DNA from 2 places in the Methylibium sp. genome. Region 2 is predicted to be linked to the other one. Evidence: riboswitches for the same ligand, from Rfam matches in the RefSeq annotation. Region 2 holds a riboswitch; the other holds the start of a gene.
What was found. Region 2 has a riboswitch for S-adenosylhomocysteine ahead of ahcY (adenosylhomocysteinase). Riboswitches for the same ligand answer to the same signal wherever they lie in the genome.

Region 1 (8,225 bases), 740 kb from region 2:
CGGCATCTGGGACGGTTCAACCTGCGGCGTGACTGGAGCGCCCTGCTGTCGCTGACGGGCCGCCATCTGGTGTGGCCGCCGAGCGTGCTCAAGCGCTTGCGTGACTACCTCGGCCAGCGCGTCAAGCTGCACGACGCGTGGCAAGGCCACGCCGCCTTGAGCGATGCCGCCTTCGTCGCGCGGCATGGCGCCTGGCGCGGGCCCTACGAGGAGGGCACGCTGTTCTTCTACATCGACGAGTACGTGAAGGACGCGCCCAAGGACCTGCTGGCCGTGCTCGGTGCCACCGCCGAGTGGCTGCAGCGCAGCGTCAAGAAGGAGTCGACGCTGGTGCAGAAGAACATCGATGCGCTGGCCGGCCTGCTGCAGCTCAACCCGGCCGAGCGTGCGCTGCTGCTGTACGGGACGCTCGCGCGTTACCAGCGCGACCTGCGCGGCCTGCTGGTGGAGTTCAAGGTGTCGAGCGCTCAGGAGGCCTATGCGGCGATCGCCGAGGTGGCGGGGGTCGACGAGCGCGAACTCGCCGAGGCGCTGCGCACCGGCTCGCGGCTTGAGCGCATCGGCATGGTCGAGAACCTGATCTCCGAGCACAACATCACCGACCTGGCCGACCTGATGAAGGTCAGCGAGCAGTTGCCACCGGTGCTGATGCGCGAGTACCAGGGCCCCAGCGACCTGATGGCGGTGTTCACCAAGCCGGCCACGCCGACCGAGCTGAGCCTGGGCGACTTCGAATTCGTCGCGGCCGACGCGCAGATGCTGGTGGCGTTGCTGAAGAACGCCGTCGCACGCAAGGAGCCGGGCGTCAACGTGCTGCTCTACGGCCCGCCCGGCACCGGCAAGACCGAGCTGGCGAAGGTGGCGGCGCAGGCCGCCGCGCTGGAGCTGTACGAGGTGGAGTCGGCCGACCGCGACGGCAACTCGCTGTCGGGCCGCGACCGCTACCGCTCGCTGCAGATGAGCCAGGTGTTCCTCAAAGGCAGCCCGAGCGTGGCGCTGCTGTTCGACGAGGTCGAGGACGTGTTCCCGCCGCTGTCGAACGACGCCGCGCAGCTGATGGCGCGGCTGGAGCAGAGCGACAGCGGCACCTCGAGCTCGGTGGGCGGCAAGGCCTGGGTCAACCAGATCCTCGAGACCAACCCGGTGCCGGTGGTGTGGGTCACCAACCGCATCGAGCAGATCGACCCGGCGTTCCGCCGCCGCTTCCAGTACCACCTGGAGCTGAACTCGCCGCCGCCGGGCGCGCGCGAGGCGATCGTGCAGCGTGCGCTCGAAGGCGTGCAGGCGGCGCCGGAGTTCGTCGCCAAGCTGGCCGGGCGGGCCGGGCTGACGCCGGCGCAGATCCGCACCGCGGTGCGCTTCGCGCGGTTGGCGGGCGGCGACGCTGCAGGTGCTGCGGCAGATGGCGTGGCCGGCGAAGCGGTGCCGGCGCAGGCGCTGATCGAGCGCCAGCTCGGCAACGCCGACAAGGCGCTGGGCCTGCGCCTGCGCGACACCGCGGCGCGGCCGGCGGTCACGCAGTACGACCTGGGCCTGCTGAATGTCGACACCCGTTTCGAGCTGCCGCGCATCGTCGAGGCGCTCAAGCGCCGCAGCTGCGGCACGCTGTGCCTGTACGGCCCGCCGGGGACCGGCAAGACGGCGTTGGCCGAGCACATTGCCGCCGAGCTGCAGCGGCCGTTGGCCGCGCGGCGCGCCTCCGACCTGGTGAGCAAGTACGTCGGCGAGACCGAGCAGAACCTCGCGCGCATGTTCGAAGAAGCGCAGCGCGAGGGCGCGGTGCTGCTGCTCGACGAGGCCGACAGCTACCTGCGCAGCCGCCAGCGCGCCGAACGCAACTACGAAGTCACCGAGGTCAACGAGATGCTGCAGGGCATGGAGCGCTTCGGCGGCGTGTTCGTCTGCACCACCAACTTGTTCGACGAGCTCGACGAGGCGGCGCTGCGACGCTTTTCCTTCAAGATCCGCTTCAAGCCGCTGGAAGCGCCGCAACGCGAGCGCATGTTCATCGCCGAGGCGCTGGGCGGCGACGCCGCGGCGCTGACGGCCGAGCAGCGCGCCCGGCTGGCCGCGCTGGACGTGCTGACGCCGGGCGACTTCGCAGCGGTGCAGCGGCAGGTCGAGCTGCTGGGCGACGTGTTCGAGCCCGACGGCTTCCTGTCGCAGCTGGAGGCCGAGCACCGCGTGAAGCCGGGGGTGCGCGAGCGCCGCGGCATCGGCTTCGTGCGCTAGGTTCGTCAGTAGGGGCATCGGTCAGCCTTCCTACAATCGGGGCATGAGTGCCCTGCCCTACACCCGTGCCGCCCAGTTGCCCGAGCTGCTGAAGCAGCGCATCCTGATCCTCGACGGCGCGATGGGCACGATGATCCAGCGCTACAAGCTCGGCGAGGCCGACTACCGCGGCGAGCGCTTCAAGGACCACGGCAAGGACCTGAAGGGCAACAATGAGCTGCTGCAGTTCACGCGGCCCGACGTCATCACCGAGATCCACGAAGGCTATCTGGCCGCGGGAGCCGACCTGATCGAGACCAACACCTTCGGCGCCACCAGCATCGCGCAGGAGGACTACGGTCTCGCGCACGTGGCGCGCGAGATGAATGTGGTGGCGGCGCAGCTCGCGCGTGCCGCCTGCGACAAGTTCAGCACGCCCGACAAGCCGCGTTTCGTGGCCGGCGCCTTCGGCCCGACGCCGCGCACCGCGAGCATCAGCCCGGACGTCAACGACCCGGCGGCGCGCAACGTCAGCTTCGACGAGCTGCGCGCCGCGTACTACGAGCAGGGCGAGGGTCTGCTCGAGGGCGGTGCCGATCTCTTCCTGGTCGAGACCATCTTCGACACGCTGAACGCCAAGGCGGCGATCTTCGCGATCGACGAGCTGTTCGAGGCGACCGGCGAGCGCCTGCCGGTCATCATCTCCGGCACCGTCACTGACGCCTCGGGCCGCATCCTCAGCGGGCAGACCGTCAGCGCCTTCTGGCATTCGGTGCGCCACGCGCATCCGGTGGCCGTGGGGCTGAACTGCGCACTCGGCGCGACGCTGATGCGGCCCTACATCGAGGAGCTGTGCAAGGCCGCGCCCGACACCTTCATTTCCTGCTACCCGAACGCCGGCCTGCCCAATCCGATGAGTGACACCGGCTTCGACGAGACGCCGGCGATCACCGGCGGCCTGGTCGAGGAGTTCGCGCGCGCCGGCTTCCTGAACATCGCCGGCGGCTGCTGCGGCACCACACCCGAGCACATCGCCGAGATCGCCCGGCGTGTCAGCGCCTACCGGCCGCGGGCGCGGCAGGAGCGCTGGATCAGCCAGTTGAGCGAAGAGGCCGACGGTGACCTGCAGACGGCCTGAAGGCGCGCGGCCGTCGCGCCATGCTCATCGCCGCGTCACTTGCCGGCCGGACGGTCGTTGACCACGAGCTCCAGCCCAGCGCCTTCGGCCCGGCCCAGGCCGACGATGCGCGAGATCGGCACGCCGCGGCCCACGAGGTAGTCGCGCACGCTGGCGGCGCGGTCCTGGACGATCCGCCCCGAGGCCTTGTCGTCGGCCGCGGCGCCGATCTGCAGCTCGGTGGTCGCCGCATGCGGCTTGAAGCCGGTCGCGAACTGGTCGAGTACCGCGGCCAACGCCGGCTTGACGGCAGTGCGCTGGGGGTCGAAGGCGTGCTTGGTCGGCACCTCGACGCGCAGGCGGTGGTCGCCGGTGCTGTCGATCACGACCGGCGTGCCTTTGAGCGCCTCCTTGAGGCGCACACGCTGGGCCTCCAGTGCCGGCGACAGGCCGGAGCCGAACAGGCCGCCGAAGCTCGGGCCGCCGGAGCCGGGCGTGCCGGGAGCGCCCGGCCGGCCGGCGCAGCCGGCCAGAGCGAGGGCCAGACAGAACAGCCCGGCCGCAAAAGTGGGGGAGAAGCGTGTCATGCCGGGCATTGCAACCGGGCCCCGCTTGCCGCACAAGGGGGACGGCCAGGCCGTGCAGGGGTATTGGGTGAGGCTTTGTAAACGCCGCCGCGCGTAAAATCTGCCGTGCTCGAGGAGCGTTGCGACGGTTGCCCAGGCTCTGGGTCGGCCGCCAGGCTCGGGCCGGCGGCACCGCGAGGGCCGCCCTGCAACGGCGCTCACCCCTCCGCCGACCGGCGGGCTGCGGGTGGGCCGCAGCACCGGCGCGGCGCGTCTTACGGTGAACTGCCATGTCGACAGCTGTTGCCCCTGATTTCTCGAACGTGCCGCCGATGCGCCTGTCCGGCCTGGAGCCGGTGGCCATCGGCGAGCGCTCGCTGTTCGTCAACATCGGCGAGCGCACCAACGTCACGGGCTCCAAGGCCTTCGCGCGGATGATCCTGGCCGGTCAGTTCGAGGAGGCGCTGGCCGTGGCGCGCCAGCAGGTCGAGAACGGCGCGCAGGTGATCGACATCAACATGGACGAGGCCATGCTCGACAGCAAGGCCGCGATGGAGCGCTTCCTGAAGCTCATCGCCTCCGAGCCCGAGATCGCGCGCGTGCCGATCATGATCGACAGCTCGAAGTGGGAGGTGATCGAGGCCGGGCTGAAGTGCATCCAGGGCAAGGGCATCGTCAACTCGATCTCGATGAAGGAAGGCGAGGACGCGTTCCGCCACCAGGCGAACCTGGTGCGCCGCTACGGCGCGGCCGCCGTGGTGATGGCCTTCGACGAGAAGGGCCAGGCCGACACCTTCGCGCGCAAGACCGAGATCTGCGAGCGGGCCTACCGCATCCTGGTCGACGAGGTGGGATTCGCGCCCGAGGACATCATCTTCGACCCCAACATCTTCGCCATCGCCACCGGCATCGAGGAGCACGACAACTACGCGGTCGACTTCATCGAGGCCACGCGCTGGATCAAGCAGCACCTGCCGGGCGCCAAGGTGTCGGGCGGCGTGTCCAACGTGAGCTTCAGCTTCCGCGGCAACGAGCCGGTGCGCGAGGCCATCCACACGGTCTTCCTGTACCACGCCATCCAGGCCGGCATGGACATGGGCATCGTCAACGCCGGCATGGTGGGCGTGTACGACGACCTGGACGCCGAGTTGCGCGAGCGCGTCGAGGACGTGGTGCTGAACCGCAAGCCGGCCTACAAGCCGGGCGAAGCGACGCTGTCGCCGGGCGAGCGGCTGATCGAGATCGCCGAGCGCGCCAAGGGCGCGGCCAAGGACGACAGCGCCCGCCTCGCGTGGCGCGCCGGCACGGTGGACGAGCGGCTGTCGCACGCGCTGATCCACGGCATCACCGACTTCATCGTCGTCGACACCGAGGAAGCCTGGCAGGCGATCCGGGCCGGTGGCGGACGGCCGCTGCACGTGATCGAGGGGCCGCTGATGGCCGGCATGAACGTGGTCGGCGACCTGTTCGGCCAGGGCAAGATGTTCCTGCCGCAGGTGGTGAAGAGCGCGCGCGTGATGAAGCAGGCGGTGGCCCATCTGCTGCCCTACATCGAGGAAGAGAAGAAGGCGCTGGTCGACGCCGGCGGCGAGGCCAGGGCCAAGGGCAAGGTGGTGATCGCGACGGTGAAGGGCGACGTGCACGACATCGGCAAGAACATCGTCACCGTCGTGCTCCAGTGCAACAACTTCGAGGTCGTCAACATGGGCGTGATGGTCGCGTGCCAGGACATCCTCGCGAAGGCCAAGGTCGAGGGCGCCGACATCATCGGCCTGTCGGGCCTGATCACGCCCAGCCTCGAGGAGATGCAGCACGTGGCCGCCGAGATGCAGCGCGACGACTACTTCCGCATCAAGAAGATCCCGCTGCTGATCGGCGGCGCGACCTGCAGCCGGGTGCACACCGCGGTCAAGATCGCACCGAAGTACGAAGGCCCGGTGGTCTACGTGCCCGACGCCTCGCGCAGCGTGGGCGTGTGCAGCGAGCTGCTGAGCGACGACCGCGCCGCGAAGTACATCGAGGACCTGAAGGTCGACTACGACAAGGTGCGCCAGCAGCACGCGAACAAGAAGGCCACGCCGATGGTCTCGCTGGCGGCCGCGCGGGCCAACAAGGCGCCGATCGACTGGGCCGGCTACACGCCGCCGATACCGAAGTTCATCGGTCGGCGTGTGTTCAAGAACTACGACCTGGCCGAATTGGCCCAGTGCATCGACTGGGGCCCGTTCTTCCAGACCTGGGACCTGGCGGGCGCCTTCCCGCAGATCCTGCGCGACGAGGTGGTCGGCGCCGAGGCGCAGCGCGTGATGAGCGACGGCAAGCGCATGCTGCAGCGGCTGATCGAGGGTCGCTGGCTGCAGGCGCACGGCGTGATCGGCCTCTACCCGGCCAACACGGTGAACGACGACGACATCGAGATCTACACCGACGAAACCCGCAGCGAGGTGCTGATGACCTGGCACGGCCTGCGCATGCAGACGGAGCGGCCGGTGGTCGACGGCGTGAAGCGCCCGAACCGCTGCCTGGCCGATTTCGTCGCGCCGAAGGACAGCGGCAAGGCCGACCACGTCGGCCTGTTCGCGATGACCGCCGGCCATGGCGTCGACAAGAAGGAGGCCGCCTTCCTGGCCGACCACGACGACTACTCGGCCATCATGCTGAAGGCGCTGGCCGACCGCCTGGCCGAGGCCTTCGCCGAACGCATGCACCAGCGTGTGCGCACCGACTTCTGGGGCTACGCGGCCGACGAGGCGCTCGGCATCGAGCAACTGGTGAAGGAACAGTACCGCGGCATCCGCCCGGCGCCGGGCTACCCGGCCTGCCCCGACCACACGGTCAAGCGCGACATGTTCCGCGTGCTGCACTGCGAGGACATCGGCATGGCCCTGACCGAGAGTCTGGCCATGACGCCGGCGGCCAGCGTCAGCGGCTTCTACCTGGCGCACCCCGATGCCGCCTATTTCAATGTCGGCAAGATCGGCGACGACCAGCTGCGCGACTGGGCCGGCCGCACGCAGCAGGACCTGGCACAGGTGGAGCGCGCGCTCGCGTCGCTCGGCTGAGGCCGGCGCCGGCGCGTTGCGCTCACCGGGCCTTACATCTGATGCACTCGCCGCGGCAACTTTGCGGCGCGTCTCGGTTCCAATTCGACGGGCAATGGAGGACAGATCATGGACACGGCACAGGCATCGAATGCGACGAGCGGCGGCGCGCCGCGCTGGATGTGGGTGGCGGGTGGCGCCGTCGCGCTGACCATCGCCGGGGTGGCCAGTGCCCTGGCGCTGCAGCGCGCGCAGACCACCGGGCCCGCGACCACTGCCGAGCCGGTCGAGCAGCCCGCGCCGGCGGCGCCCAGGCCGGTGGCGAAGGCGGCAGCTGCCGCCGCCACGCCACGCAGCGCCACCCAGGAGCCGGCTACCGAGGCGCAGGCGGCGGTGTGCGCCCAGTGCGGCGTCGTCGAGTCGGTGCAGTCGGTCAAGGTCAAGGGTGAGGCGCACGGCGTGGGCGCGGTGGCGGGCGGCGTGCTCGGCGGCGTGGTGGGCAACCAGTTCGGCAAGGGCAACGGCCGCGCCGCGATGACCGTGCTCGGCGCGGTGGGCGGCGGCTTCGCAGGCCACGAGATCGAGAAGAACGTCAAGGCCAAGACTGTCTACAACGTGCGCGTGCGCATGGACGACGGCAGCGTGCGCACCTTGCAGCAGTCGCAGGCACCGGGGATCGGCGCGCGGGTGAAGGTCGAGGGCTCGACACTGCGCGCCGCGTGAGCCACGCGGGCCGGGGTTCGTTGCGGTTTTCGGCATCTTTGTCAGGAACGCTGACCGTCCAGCGTGAGCGCGGGCGCTGAGTCGGGTGATCTGATGCGGGTGAACGCGACCGGGTGTCAGGCCGTGACGAGCACGCGCCGGTACTGGATCGCCTCGGCCATGTGCCCGACGCCGATACGATCGGCGCCCGCCAGGTCGGCGATCGTGCGGGCCACTCGCAGCAGGCGGTGCTGGCTGCGTGCCGACCAACCCAGCCGGCAGGAGGTGGCCTGCATGAACGTTGATGCACCGTCTTCGACGCTGGCGTGCGTGTCGATGCCGGTGCTGTCGAGCAGCGCATTGCTGCAGCCCTGACGCTGCTGCTGTCGGGCGCGGGCCCGGGCGGCGCGTTCGGCCACGGCCTCGCTCGCGTCGCCGTCGGGCAGGGCGGCCAGCACCTCGGGTGCGACCGCGGGCACCTCGACCTGCAGGTCGATACGGTCCAGCAGCGGGCCGCTGATCCTGCGCTGGTAGCGCGCCACGGCCTCGCTCGAGCAGCGGCACGCCTTGATGAGCGAGCCGGCATGG
Region 2 (8,225 bases):
TGGAGGCCCGGCACGCCGGCCGTGCGCAGCTGGTCGACGAGGTCGGTCACCACGTCCAGGCCGAAGCTCTGGATCGACGCGCGGTCGTCGCCGAAGGCCTCGAGCCGCCGGCGGATCCACCGCGGGATCTCGGCGCCGCAGGCTTCCGAGAAGCGGATCAGCTGCGAGGAGTTCGTGATCGGCATGATGCCCGGCACGATGTCGATGTCCACGCCGAGCGCGTGTGCATCGTCGACGAAGCGGAAGTAGGCATCGGTGTTGTAGAAGTACTGCGTGATGGCGCTCGAAGCACCCGCCTTGGCCTTGATGGCGAAGGCCAGCAGGTCGGCCTGCGGGCTCTTGGCCTGCGGGTGGGTCTCCGGGTAGGCGGCGACCTCGATGTGGAAGTGGTCGCCGGTCTCGGTGCGGATGAACTCCACCAGCTCGCTCGCATAGCGGAACTCGCCATAGGCGCCGTAGCCCGACGGCAGGTCGCCGCGCAGCGCGACGATGCGCTTCACGCCGGCGTCCTTGAACTGCTGCAGCGTCGTGCGCGCCACCGCCCGCGTGGTCCCGAGGCAGCTGAAATGCGGCACGCCCTCGACGCCGTCGGCCCGGATCGCCTGCACCGTGGCCCAGGTGCCCTCCTGCGTCGAGCCGCCGGCCCCGTAGGTGACCGAGCAGAACTGCGGCCGGACCGCATACAGCGCGCGGCGCACCGCGGCCAGCTTCTCGGCGCCTTCGGGCGTCTTCGGCGGGAAGAACTCCAGGCTCAGCGGGAGCTTCGACTTGCTGTTCATCAGATTCACTCCGGTCTCCGGGGCTGTGCCCGGATGAAGAATTCTCGGTTGCCGTCGCCCCCGGCGACGGCGCTGTCGATCCAGTCGATCACGGCCAGGCCGAGCTGCCGGCAGGCCTCGCGCAGCTTGCGCTCGACCTCGGCATAGGAGGCCGCGCTTTTCACCAGCCCGCCCTTGCCGATGTCCTTGGGCTGCAACTCGAACTGCGGCTTGACCAGCGCGAGCAGCGTGCCACCGGCCGCCAGCAGCGGCACCAGCGCCGGCAGCACCGTCGTCAGCGGGATGAAGCTCAGGTCGGCGACCACCACATCGAAGCCGGCCTGCGGCATCGAGGCGCCGAGCGCCTCGCGCGTCAGCCCGCGCGCATTGAGGCCCTCGATCGCCGTGACCCGGGCATGCCCGCGCAGCGACGGGTGCAATTGCCCGCGGCCCACGTCGACGCCGACCACCCGCGCCGCGCCGCGCGCCAGCAGCACCTCGGTGAAGCCGCCGGTGCTCTGGCCGACATCCAGCGCCGTGCCGCCGGCGACATCGAGCCCGCAGTGCGCGAGCGCGCCGTCGAGCTTGAGCCCGGCGCGCGAGACCCAGCGCAGCTCGGCGTCGTCGGTGACGCGCAGCTCGGTGGCCTCGGCCAGGTCTTCGCCCGACTTGCGCAGGCGCACCCAGTCGGCCGCTGCACGCCGCTCGACCGCGCCGCGGTCGATCAGCCGCTGCGCGGCCGAGCGCGTCGGCGCGAGGCCGCGCTGAACAAGAAGCTGATCAACACGTGGCATATGGATAAACCGAGTAGACGCCGCGGATCCGGTTCCGCCGGTCCGCCAGCGTCGCCCCGTGGAGGGGGAGCGGCACAGCCGCAACGGGGGTGGGGGTCAGTACCGATAGGTGTCGGCCTTGTACGGCCCCTGCTTCGGCACGCCGATGTACTCGGCCTGCTCGTCGGTCAGCTCCGTCAGCATCGCGCCGACCTTCTTCAGGTGCAGGCGCGCGACTTTCTCGTCCAGGTGCTTGGGCAGCACGTAGACCTTGCCCACCTCGTAGTAGTCGCTGTGCGTGAACAGCTCGATCTGCGCGATCGTCTGGTTCGCGAAGCTCGACGACATCACGAAGCTCGGGTGGCCGGTGGCGCAGCCCAGGTTCACCAGGCGGCCCTTGGCGAGCAGGATGATCTTCTTGCCGTCCGGGAACACCACATGGTCGACCTGGGGCTTGATCTCGTCCCACTCGAGCTTCTCGAGCGATGCGACGTCGATCTCGTTGTCGAAGTGGCCGATGTTGCAGACGATGGTCTCGTCCTTCATCGCCGCCATGTGCTCGTAGCGGATCACGTTCTTGTTGCCGGTGGCGCTGACGAAGATGTCGGCCTTGTCGGCCGCGTACTCCATCGTCACGACCTTGTAGCCTTCCATCGCGGCCTGCAGCGCGTTGATCGGGTCGATCTCGGTCACCCACACCTGGGCCGACAGCGCGCGCAGCGCCTGGGCCGAGCCCTTGCCCACGTCGCCGTAGCCGGCTACACAGGCCACCTTGCCGGCGACCATCACGTCGGTCGCGCGCTTGATGCTGTCGACCAGCGACTCGCGGCAGCCGTAGAGGTTGTCGAACTTGCTCTTCGTGACCGAGTCGTTGACGTTGATCGCGCGGAACAGCAGCGTGCCCTTGGCCGACATCTCCTTCAGGCGGTGCACGCCGGTGGTCGTCTCCTCGGTCACGCCGATGATCTGGGCGCTCTTGCGGCTGTACCAGGTCGCGTCCTGCGCCAGCTTGGCCTTGATGGCGGCATAGAGGCAGGTTTCCTCTTCGCTGGTCGGCTTGCTCAGCACCGACGGGTCCTTCTCGGCCTTCTTGCCCAGGTGCATCAGCAGCGTCGCGTCGCCGCCGTCGTCGAGGATCATGTTCGGGCCTTCACCCTCGCTGCCTTTGGCGCCGAACTCGAAGATGCGGTGGGTGTAGTCCCAGTAGTCGGTGAGGTTCTCGCCCTTGTAGGCGAACACCGGCGTGCCCTGGGCCACCAGCGCGGCCGCGGCGTGGTCCTGCGTGGAGAAGATGTTGCACGAGGCCCAGCGCACCTGCGCGCCCAGCGCCTGCAGCGTCTCCACCAGCACGGCGGTCTGGATCGTCATGTGCAGCGAACCGGTGATGCGCGCGCCCTTGAGCGGCTGGCTCTTCGCGAACTCCTGGCGGATCGCCATCAGACCGGGCATCTCGGTCTCGGCGATCTTGATCTCCTTGCGGCCCCAGTCGGCGAGCGACAGGTCGGCGATGACGCTATCGACGTCGGTCGGTCGGGTGGCGGGCTTGATGACAGCGCTCATATCTCTCTCCGGTTCAACGACAGATGAACCGCAGGGGCCGCGACCGAAGGGGAGGGGAGATGCCACTCACCGCGCGTGACGAACCTGCGGGTGAGCGCCGTTGCCTTGGGGAAGGTTCCGAGCCTGGCCGTCGCGCCTGAACAGGCCAACGGTTGCAACGCTCCTCGGAAGCCGGCATTGTAGTCGCGGCGGGATTCCCCGCCCGGATCGGGCGCACGGCAGGCAGCCCTGCGGCGACAATCGCACGTTGTTCGCGCCGGCCCTTCCCGCCAGCCCCGGTGCGCCGCCTTGGAGTCTTCCCGTGTCCCTCTCCCCCGACGCCAGCCCGTTGTCCGGCGAAGTGCGCCGCCGCCGCACCTTCGCGATCATCTCCCACCCCGACGCCGGCAAGACCACGCTGACCGAGAAGCTGCTGCTGTTCTCGGGCGCGATCCACATCGCCGGGTCGGTGAAGGCGCGCAAGGCCACGCGCCACGCCACCTCCGACTGGATGGAGATCGAGAAGCAGCGCGGCATCTCGGTCGCCAGCTCGGTGATGCAGATGCTCTACCGCGACTGCGTGATCAACCTGCTCGACACCCCGGGCCACAAGGACTTCTCCGAAGACACCTACCGCGTGCTGACCGCGGTCGACGCGGCGCTGATGGTGATCGACGCGGCCAACGGCGTGGAGCCGCAGACGCGCCGGCTGATCGAGGTCTGCCGCCAGCGCGACACGCCCATCATCACCTTCGTCAACAAGATGGACCGCGAGGGCAAGGAGCCGCTCGCGTTGCTCGACGAGATCGAGCAGGAGCTCGGCATGCCCTGCGTGCCGATGACCTGGCCGGTCGGCCAGGGCAAGGCCTTCGGCGGCATCGTCGACCTGCGCAAGCAGCAGATGCGCCTCTTCAAGGCCGGCGCCGACAAGCGCAGCGACCAGACGGGCGCGGGCAGCGACGAGATCGTGCCGCTGACCCAGTCCGACAAGCTGCGCGCGCGCTTCGGCCACGACTACGAGCAGGCCGAAGGCCACATCGAGCTGCTGACCGCCGCCGCGCCGGCCTTCGACGAGGCAGCCTTCGTCGCCGCCAAGCAGACGCCGGTGTTCTTCGGCTCCGGCGTCAACAACTTCGGCGTGCAGGAGGTGCTCGATGCGCTGGTCGACCTGGCGCCGCCGCCGGCCGCGCGCCACGTGACGCGGGCCGACGGCAGCGAGCACGAGGTGCCGCCGCAGTCGCCCGGCTTCTCGGGCGTGGTGTTCAAGGTGCAGGCCAACATGGACCCCTCGCACCGCGACCGCATCGCCTTCGTGCGCGTCAACTCCGGGCGCTACACCGCGGGCATGAAGCTGCGCGTGCAGCGCACCGCCAAGGAGCTGCGGCCGACCTCGGTGGTCACTTTCCTGTCGCAGCGGCGCGAGGCGGTCGACGAGGCCTATGCCGGCGACATCATCGGCTTCACCACCCACGGCGGCGTGCAGCTCGGCGACACCATCACCGACAGCGAGGCGCCGGCCGGCTTCGGCAGCTACACCGGGCTGCCGTTCTTCGCGCCGGAGCTGTTCCAGACCGTCGAGCTCGCCAACCCGATGAAGAGCAAGCAGCTCCAGCAGGGCCTGCTGCAGCTCGGCGAGGAGGGTGCGATCCAGGTGTTCCGGCCCACCGTCGGCGGCGCGATGCTGCTCGGCGCGATCGGCCAGCTGCAGTTCGAGGTGGTGCAGCACCGCCTGAAGGCCGAGTACGGCGTCGACGTGCGCCTCTCCGGCAGCCGCTTCCACGGCGCGCGCTGGGTGACCTGCGACGACGACGCGGCGATGCGCAAGTTCACCGACGAGGCCGCGAACAAGCTGGCGCTCGACGCGGCCGACACCCTGGCCTACCTGATGACCTCGCCCTACGACCTGCGCCTCACGCAGGACCGCCATCCGCAGGTGGTGTTCCACCCGCTGCGCGAGCACGCCGGGCTGGCGCTGCAGCAGGCCGCCTGAGGCGGGGCCGGTCCCGCAAACCCCCACGCCGCGCGGGGGGGGCTGGACGGCGCGTCTCGCCTTGCCGCAACATTGCCGCGGGGAGGGGCGCGCCATGTTGCACACGCCGGTGCTCATCGTCGGGGCAGGCCCCACGGGCCTGATGCTCGCCTGCCAGCTGGCCCGTCACGGGGTCGAGTTCCGCATCGTCGACGGCAAGGCCGGACCGACCCGCGAATCGCGCGCCCTCGGCGTGCAGGCCCGCACGCTGGAATTGTTCGAGTCGATGGGCATCGCCGCCGAGGCGGTGGCTCAGGGCCGGCCCACCTTCGCCGGCAACATCTATGTCGGGCGCCGGCGCGTGCAGCGCATCCCGCTGGGCGACATCGGGCAGGCGGTGACGCCGTTCCCCTATTTGTTGATCCTCGAGCAAAGCCGCAACGAGGCCTTGCTCTACAAGACCCTGCAGGCCGCCGGTCGCGAGGTGAACTGGCACACCACGCTCACCGACGTGCGCAACGAGGCGCGCGGTGCCGCCGTCACCGTGCGCCACGCCGACGGCAGCAGCGAAATGCTGCGCTGCGACTGGCTGGTCGCCTGCGACGGCGCCCGCAGCCCGGTGCGCGAGCAGCTCGGCCTGCCGTTCTCGGGCGGCACCTACGAGAACGCCTTCTACGTGGCCGACACCCGCGTCGACTGGGCGCTGCCGCACGGCGAGCTCACGGTCTGCCTGTCGAGCGAGACCTTCGTGGTGTTCTTCCCGATGCCGGGCGAGCAGCGCTACCGTGTCATCGGCACGCTGCCGCACGACACGGGCGTGGACGCGCCGGCGCTGCGCTTCGAAGACATCGAAGCCGCGGTGCGCGCGCAGATGGACATCGAGGTGCGCTTCGCCGAGACCGCGTGGTTCTCGGCCTACCGCGTGCACCACCGCTGCGTGGAACGCCTGCGAGCCGGGCGCTGCTTCATCGCCGGCGATGCCGCGCACGTGCACAGCCCGGTCGGCGCGCAGGGCATGAACACCGGCCTGCAGGACGTGAGCAACCTGGCCTGGAAGCTGGCGCTGGTGGTGCAGGGCCGCGCACGCGAAGACCTGCTCGACAGCTACCACGCCGAGCGCTGGCCGGTCGCGCAGCAGCTCTTGAAGACGACCGACAGCGCCTTCCAGTTCATCATCAGCCCCAACCCGCTGGTGCGTGCCTTCCGGCTGCACGTGTTCCCTCGCATCGCCGCCCGCGTGATGGCCCGGCCGGCGGTGCGCAGGCGCCTGTTCCGGGTCATCTCGCAGACGGGAATCCACTACCGAGGCAGCCGCCTGTCGCAAACGGTGGCTGCGCTGAGCGTGCAGGCCGGCGACCGCTTGCCCTACGCCGAGATCTCGGCACCGCTGGCCGATCCGGCCGTGTCGGTCTACGCCTGGCTGGCCGCGCCCGGCTTCCATCTGCTGCTGATGCAGCGCAACGCCGATGGGCTCGCTGCACTGGCGCGGACCTGGGCCGCGCGCCTGGCGAGCGCCTGTCCCGGCTGGTTCCATGTGCATGCGATCGCCGCGAACGCCGGCACCGACGGCCTGTTCGACGTGCTCGGTGTCGGGCAGCAGGCGCTCGTGCTGGTGCGCCCCGACCAGTACATCGCCTGCACCGACGAGTGTCTCGAGTGGTCGGCGCTCGAAAGCTATCTCGATCGCACGCTGGGCATGCTGCCGAGCCACTGATGCCGGCCGCCGGCACCGCGCGGTACCAGCCGTTGTAGGACGCGGCCCGCAGCGCGTCGCGGTGCCGTCCCATCGCGGCCGGGCAGCGCACTGCCGATACTGCTTGCATCGGTCGAGCGCTCGGCTGCCCGTGGCGTTGCCGCCGGCACCGAAACGCGCGCCGCCACCCCCATGCAGGAGCCGCCATGATCGAGAAGAACGCCAGCGTCCACTGGGAAGGCCGGGGCAAGCAGGGCCAGGGCCAGGTCAGCACCGAGACCGGCGCGCTGCAGGCCTACCCCTACGGCTTCGGCAGCCGTTTCGAGGACGACCGCCGCGGCAGCAACCCCGAGGAACTGCTCGGCGCGGCCCACGCGGCCTGCTTCACGATGGCGTTCTCGTTCGCCTGCGACAAGGCCGGCTTCGCCACCACCGCTGTCGACACCCAGGCCAGCGTGCGCCTGGCGAAGCAGGGCGAGGGCTTCGTCATCGACCGCATCGCGCTGCGCCTCGAAGCCACCGTGGCCGGCGTCGACGATGCCATGTTCCAGCAACTGGCCCAGAGTGCGAAGGAGAACTGCCCGCTGTCGAAGGCGCTGGCCAGCGTGCCCAGCATCACCCTGGTGGCCACGCTGCGCCGCTGACCCACCTGTCCGAGGGCGCCGCATGAACATACCGAGCATTTTTCCGGCGCTCGCCGGCTGGTTGATCGCGAGCGCCTGCACGCTGGCCTTCGGCCAGATGGACACGCCGTCGCCTCCCGGCCCGCCGGCGGCGCAAGCGGTGCGCCCCCCGGCGAAGCCGCCGCTGCGGCCGCCGGCACCGCCTTCGTCGGCCCCCTTGCACGCGGCAACGCCGGCCTACCCGGGAGATCCGCAGATCAACATCCCGCTCGGCAAGAAGCCGGTGCCCCCGGCGACCGAGGCGTCTGCGCCGGAGCCGCCGCGCGCCGCGTCGGCGCCCAGCGCGGCGCGCGATTCGATGGCCCGCTGCGACCGCCTGTCGGGCAAGGCGGCGGTGGCCGAGTGCCGCCGCCGCGCGGCGATCGAAGCCAAGCTGCAGCGGCCACCGTCCCCTTGAGGCAAGGCGCTCGGTTCATGCCCAAAAAAGAAGCCCGGTACAGCAGCGCTGCACCGGGCAATTGACGATGATCATTCCTGGTGGATTGGCGTCCAGAGAGGAATGGATTCATCCTAGTTCCTGCCCGCCGTTTCCGGGCCGGGAAAGCCTCCCGAAGTGAGGGGGCATTCGCCGGAGCGAGGCGGCTACCGGGTTCCCGCCTCGGCGCCGGTGAGCGCCCGCAGCTGCCGGTCGTGCCGGCGCGCCAGCAGCCACTGCGCGGCCATCGCGCCGAGCCAGGCGCAGAACATGTCCTTCTGGGTGTCGAACGGGTCGCCCTGCGTGCCCAGGAAGGCGTCGGCGCCGCCGCCCAGCGCAACGGCCGCGCCCCATTCGACCAGCTCGTAGAGCGCGCTGATCGCGAGGCACACCGC

Region 1: linked by a shared signal. The riboswitch ahead of metH (methionine synthase) and the one ahead of ahcY (adenosylhomocysteinase) in region 2 are both predicted to bind S-adenosylhomocysteine.

What each region holds. Positions count from the first base shown of each region.
Region 1 covers NZ_OZ257250.1:3,717,001-3,725,225, forward strand. The annotation lists gene ACQY9S_RS17440 (AAA family ATPase) at 1-2,232, shown strand, start outside; gene ACQY9S_RS17445 (homocysteine S-methyltransferase family protein) at 2,276-3,349, shown strand; gene ACQY9S_RS17450 (hypothetical protein) at 3,385-3,915, opposite strand; S-adenosyl-L-homocysteine riboswitch at 4,021-4,121, shown strand; gene metH (methionine synthase) at 4,185-6,956, shown strand; gene ACQY9S_RS17460 (glycine zipper 2TM domain-containing protein) at 7,065-7,658, shown strand; gene ACQY9S_RS17465 (YifB family Mg chelatase-like AAA ATPase) at 7,775-8,225, opposite strand, start outside.
Region 2 covers NZ_OZ257250.1:2,973,683-2,981,907, reverse strand. The annotation lists gene metF (methylenetetrahydrofolate reductase [NAD(P)H]) at 1-779, opposite strand, end outside; gene ACQY9S_RS13915 (TlyA family RNA methyltransferase) at 785-1,552, opposite strand; gene ahcY (adenosylhomocysteinase) at 1,649-3,091, opposite strand; S-adenosyl-L-homocysteine riboswitch at 3,177-3,263, opposite strand; gene ACQY9S_RS13905 (peptide chain release factor 3) at 3,393-5,060, shown strand; gene ACQY9S_RS13900 (FAD-dependent monooxygenase) at 5,155-6,753, shown strand; gene ACQY9S_RS13895 (OsmC family protein) at 6,939-7,376, shown strand; gene ACQY9S_RS13890 (hypothetical protein) at 7,399-7,812, shown strand; gene ACQY9S_RS13885 (DUF2238 domain-containing protein) at 7,998-8,225, opposite strand, start outside.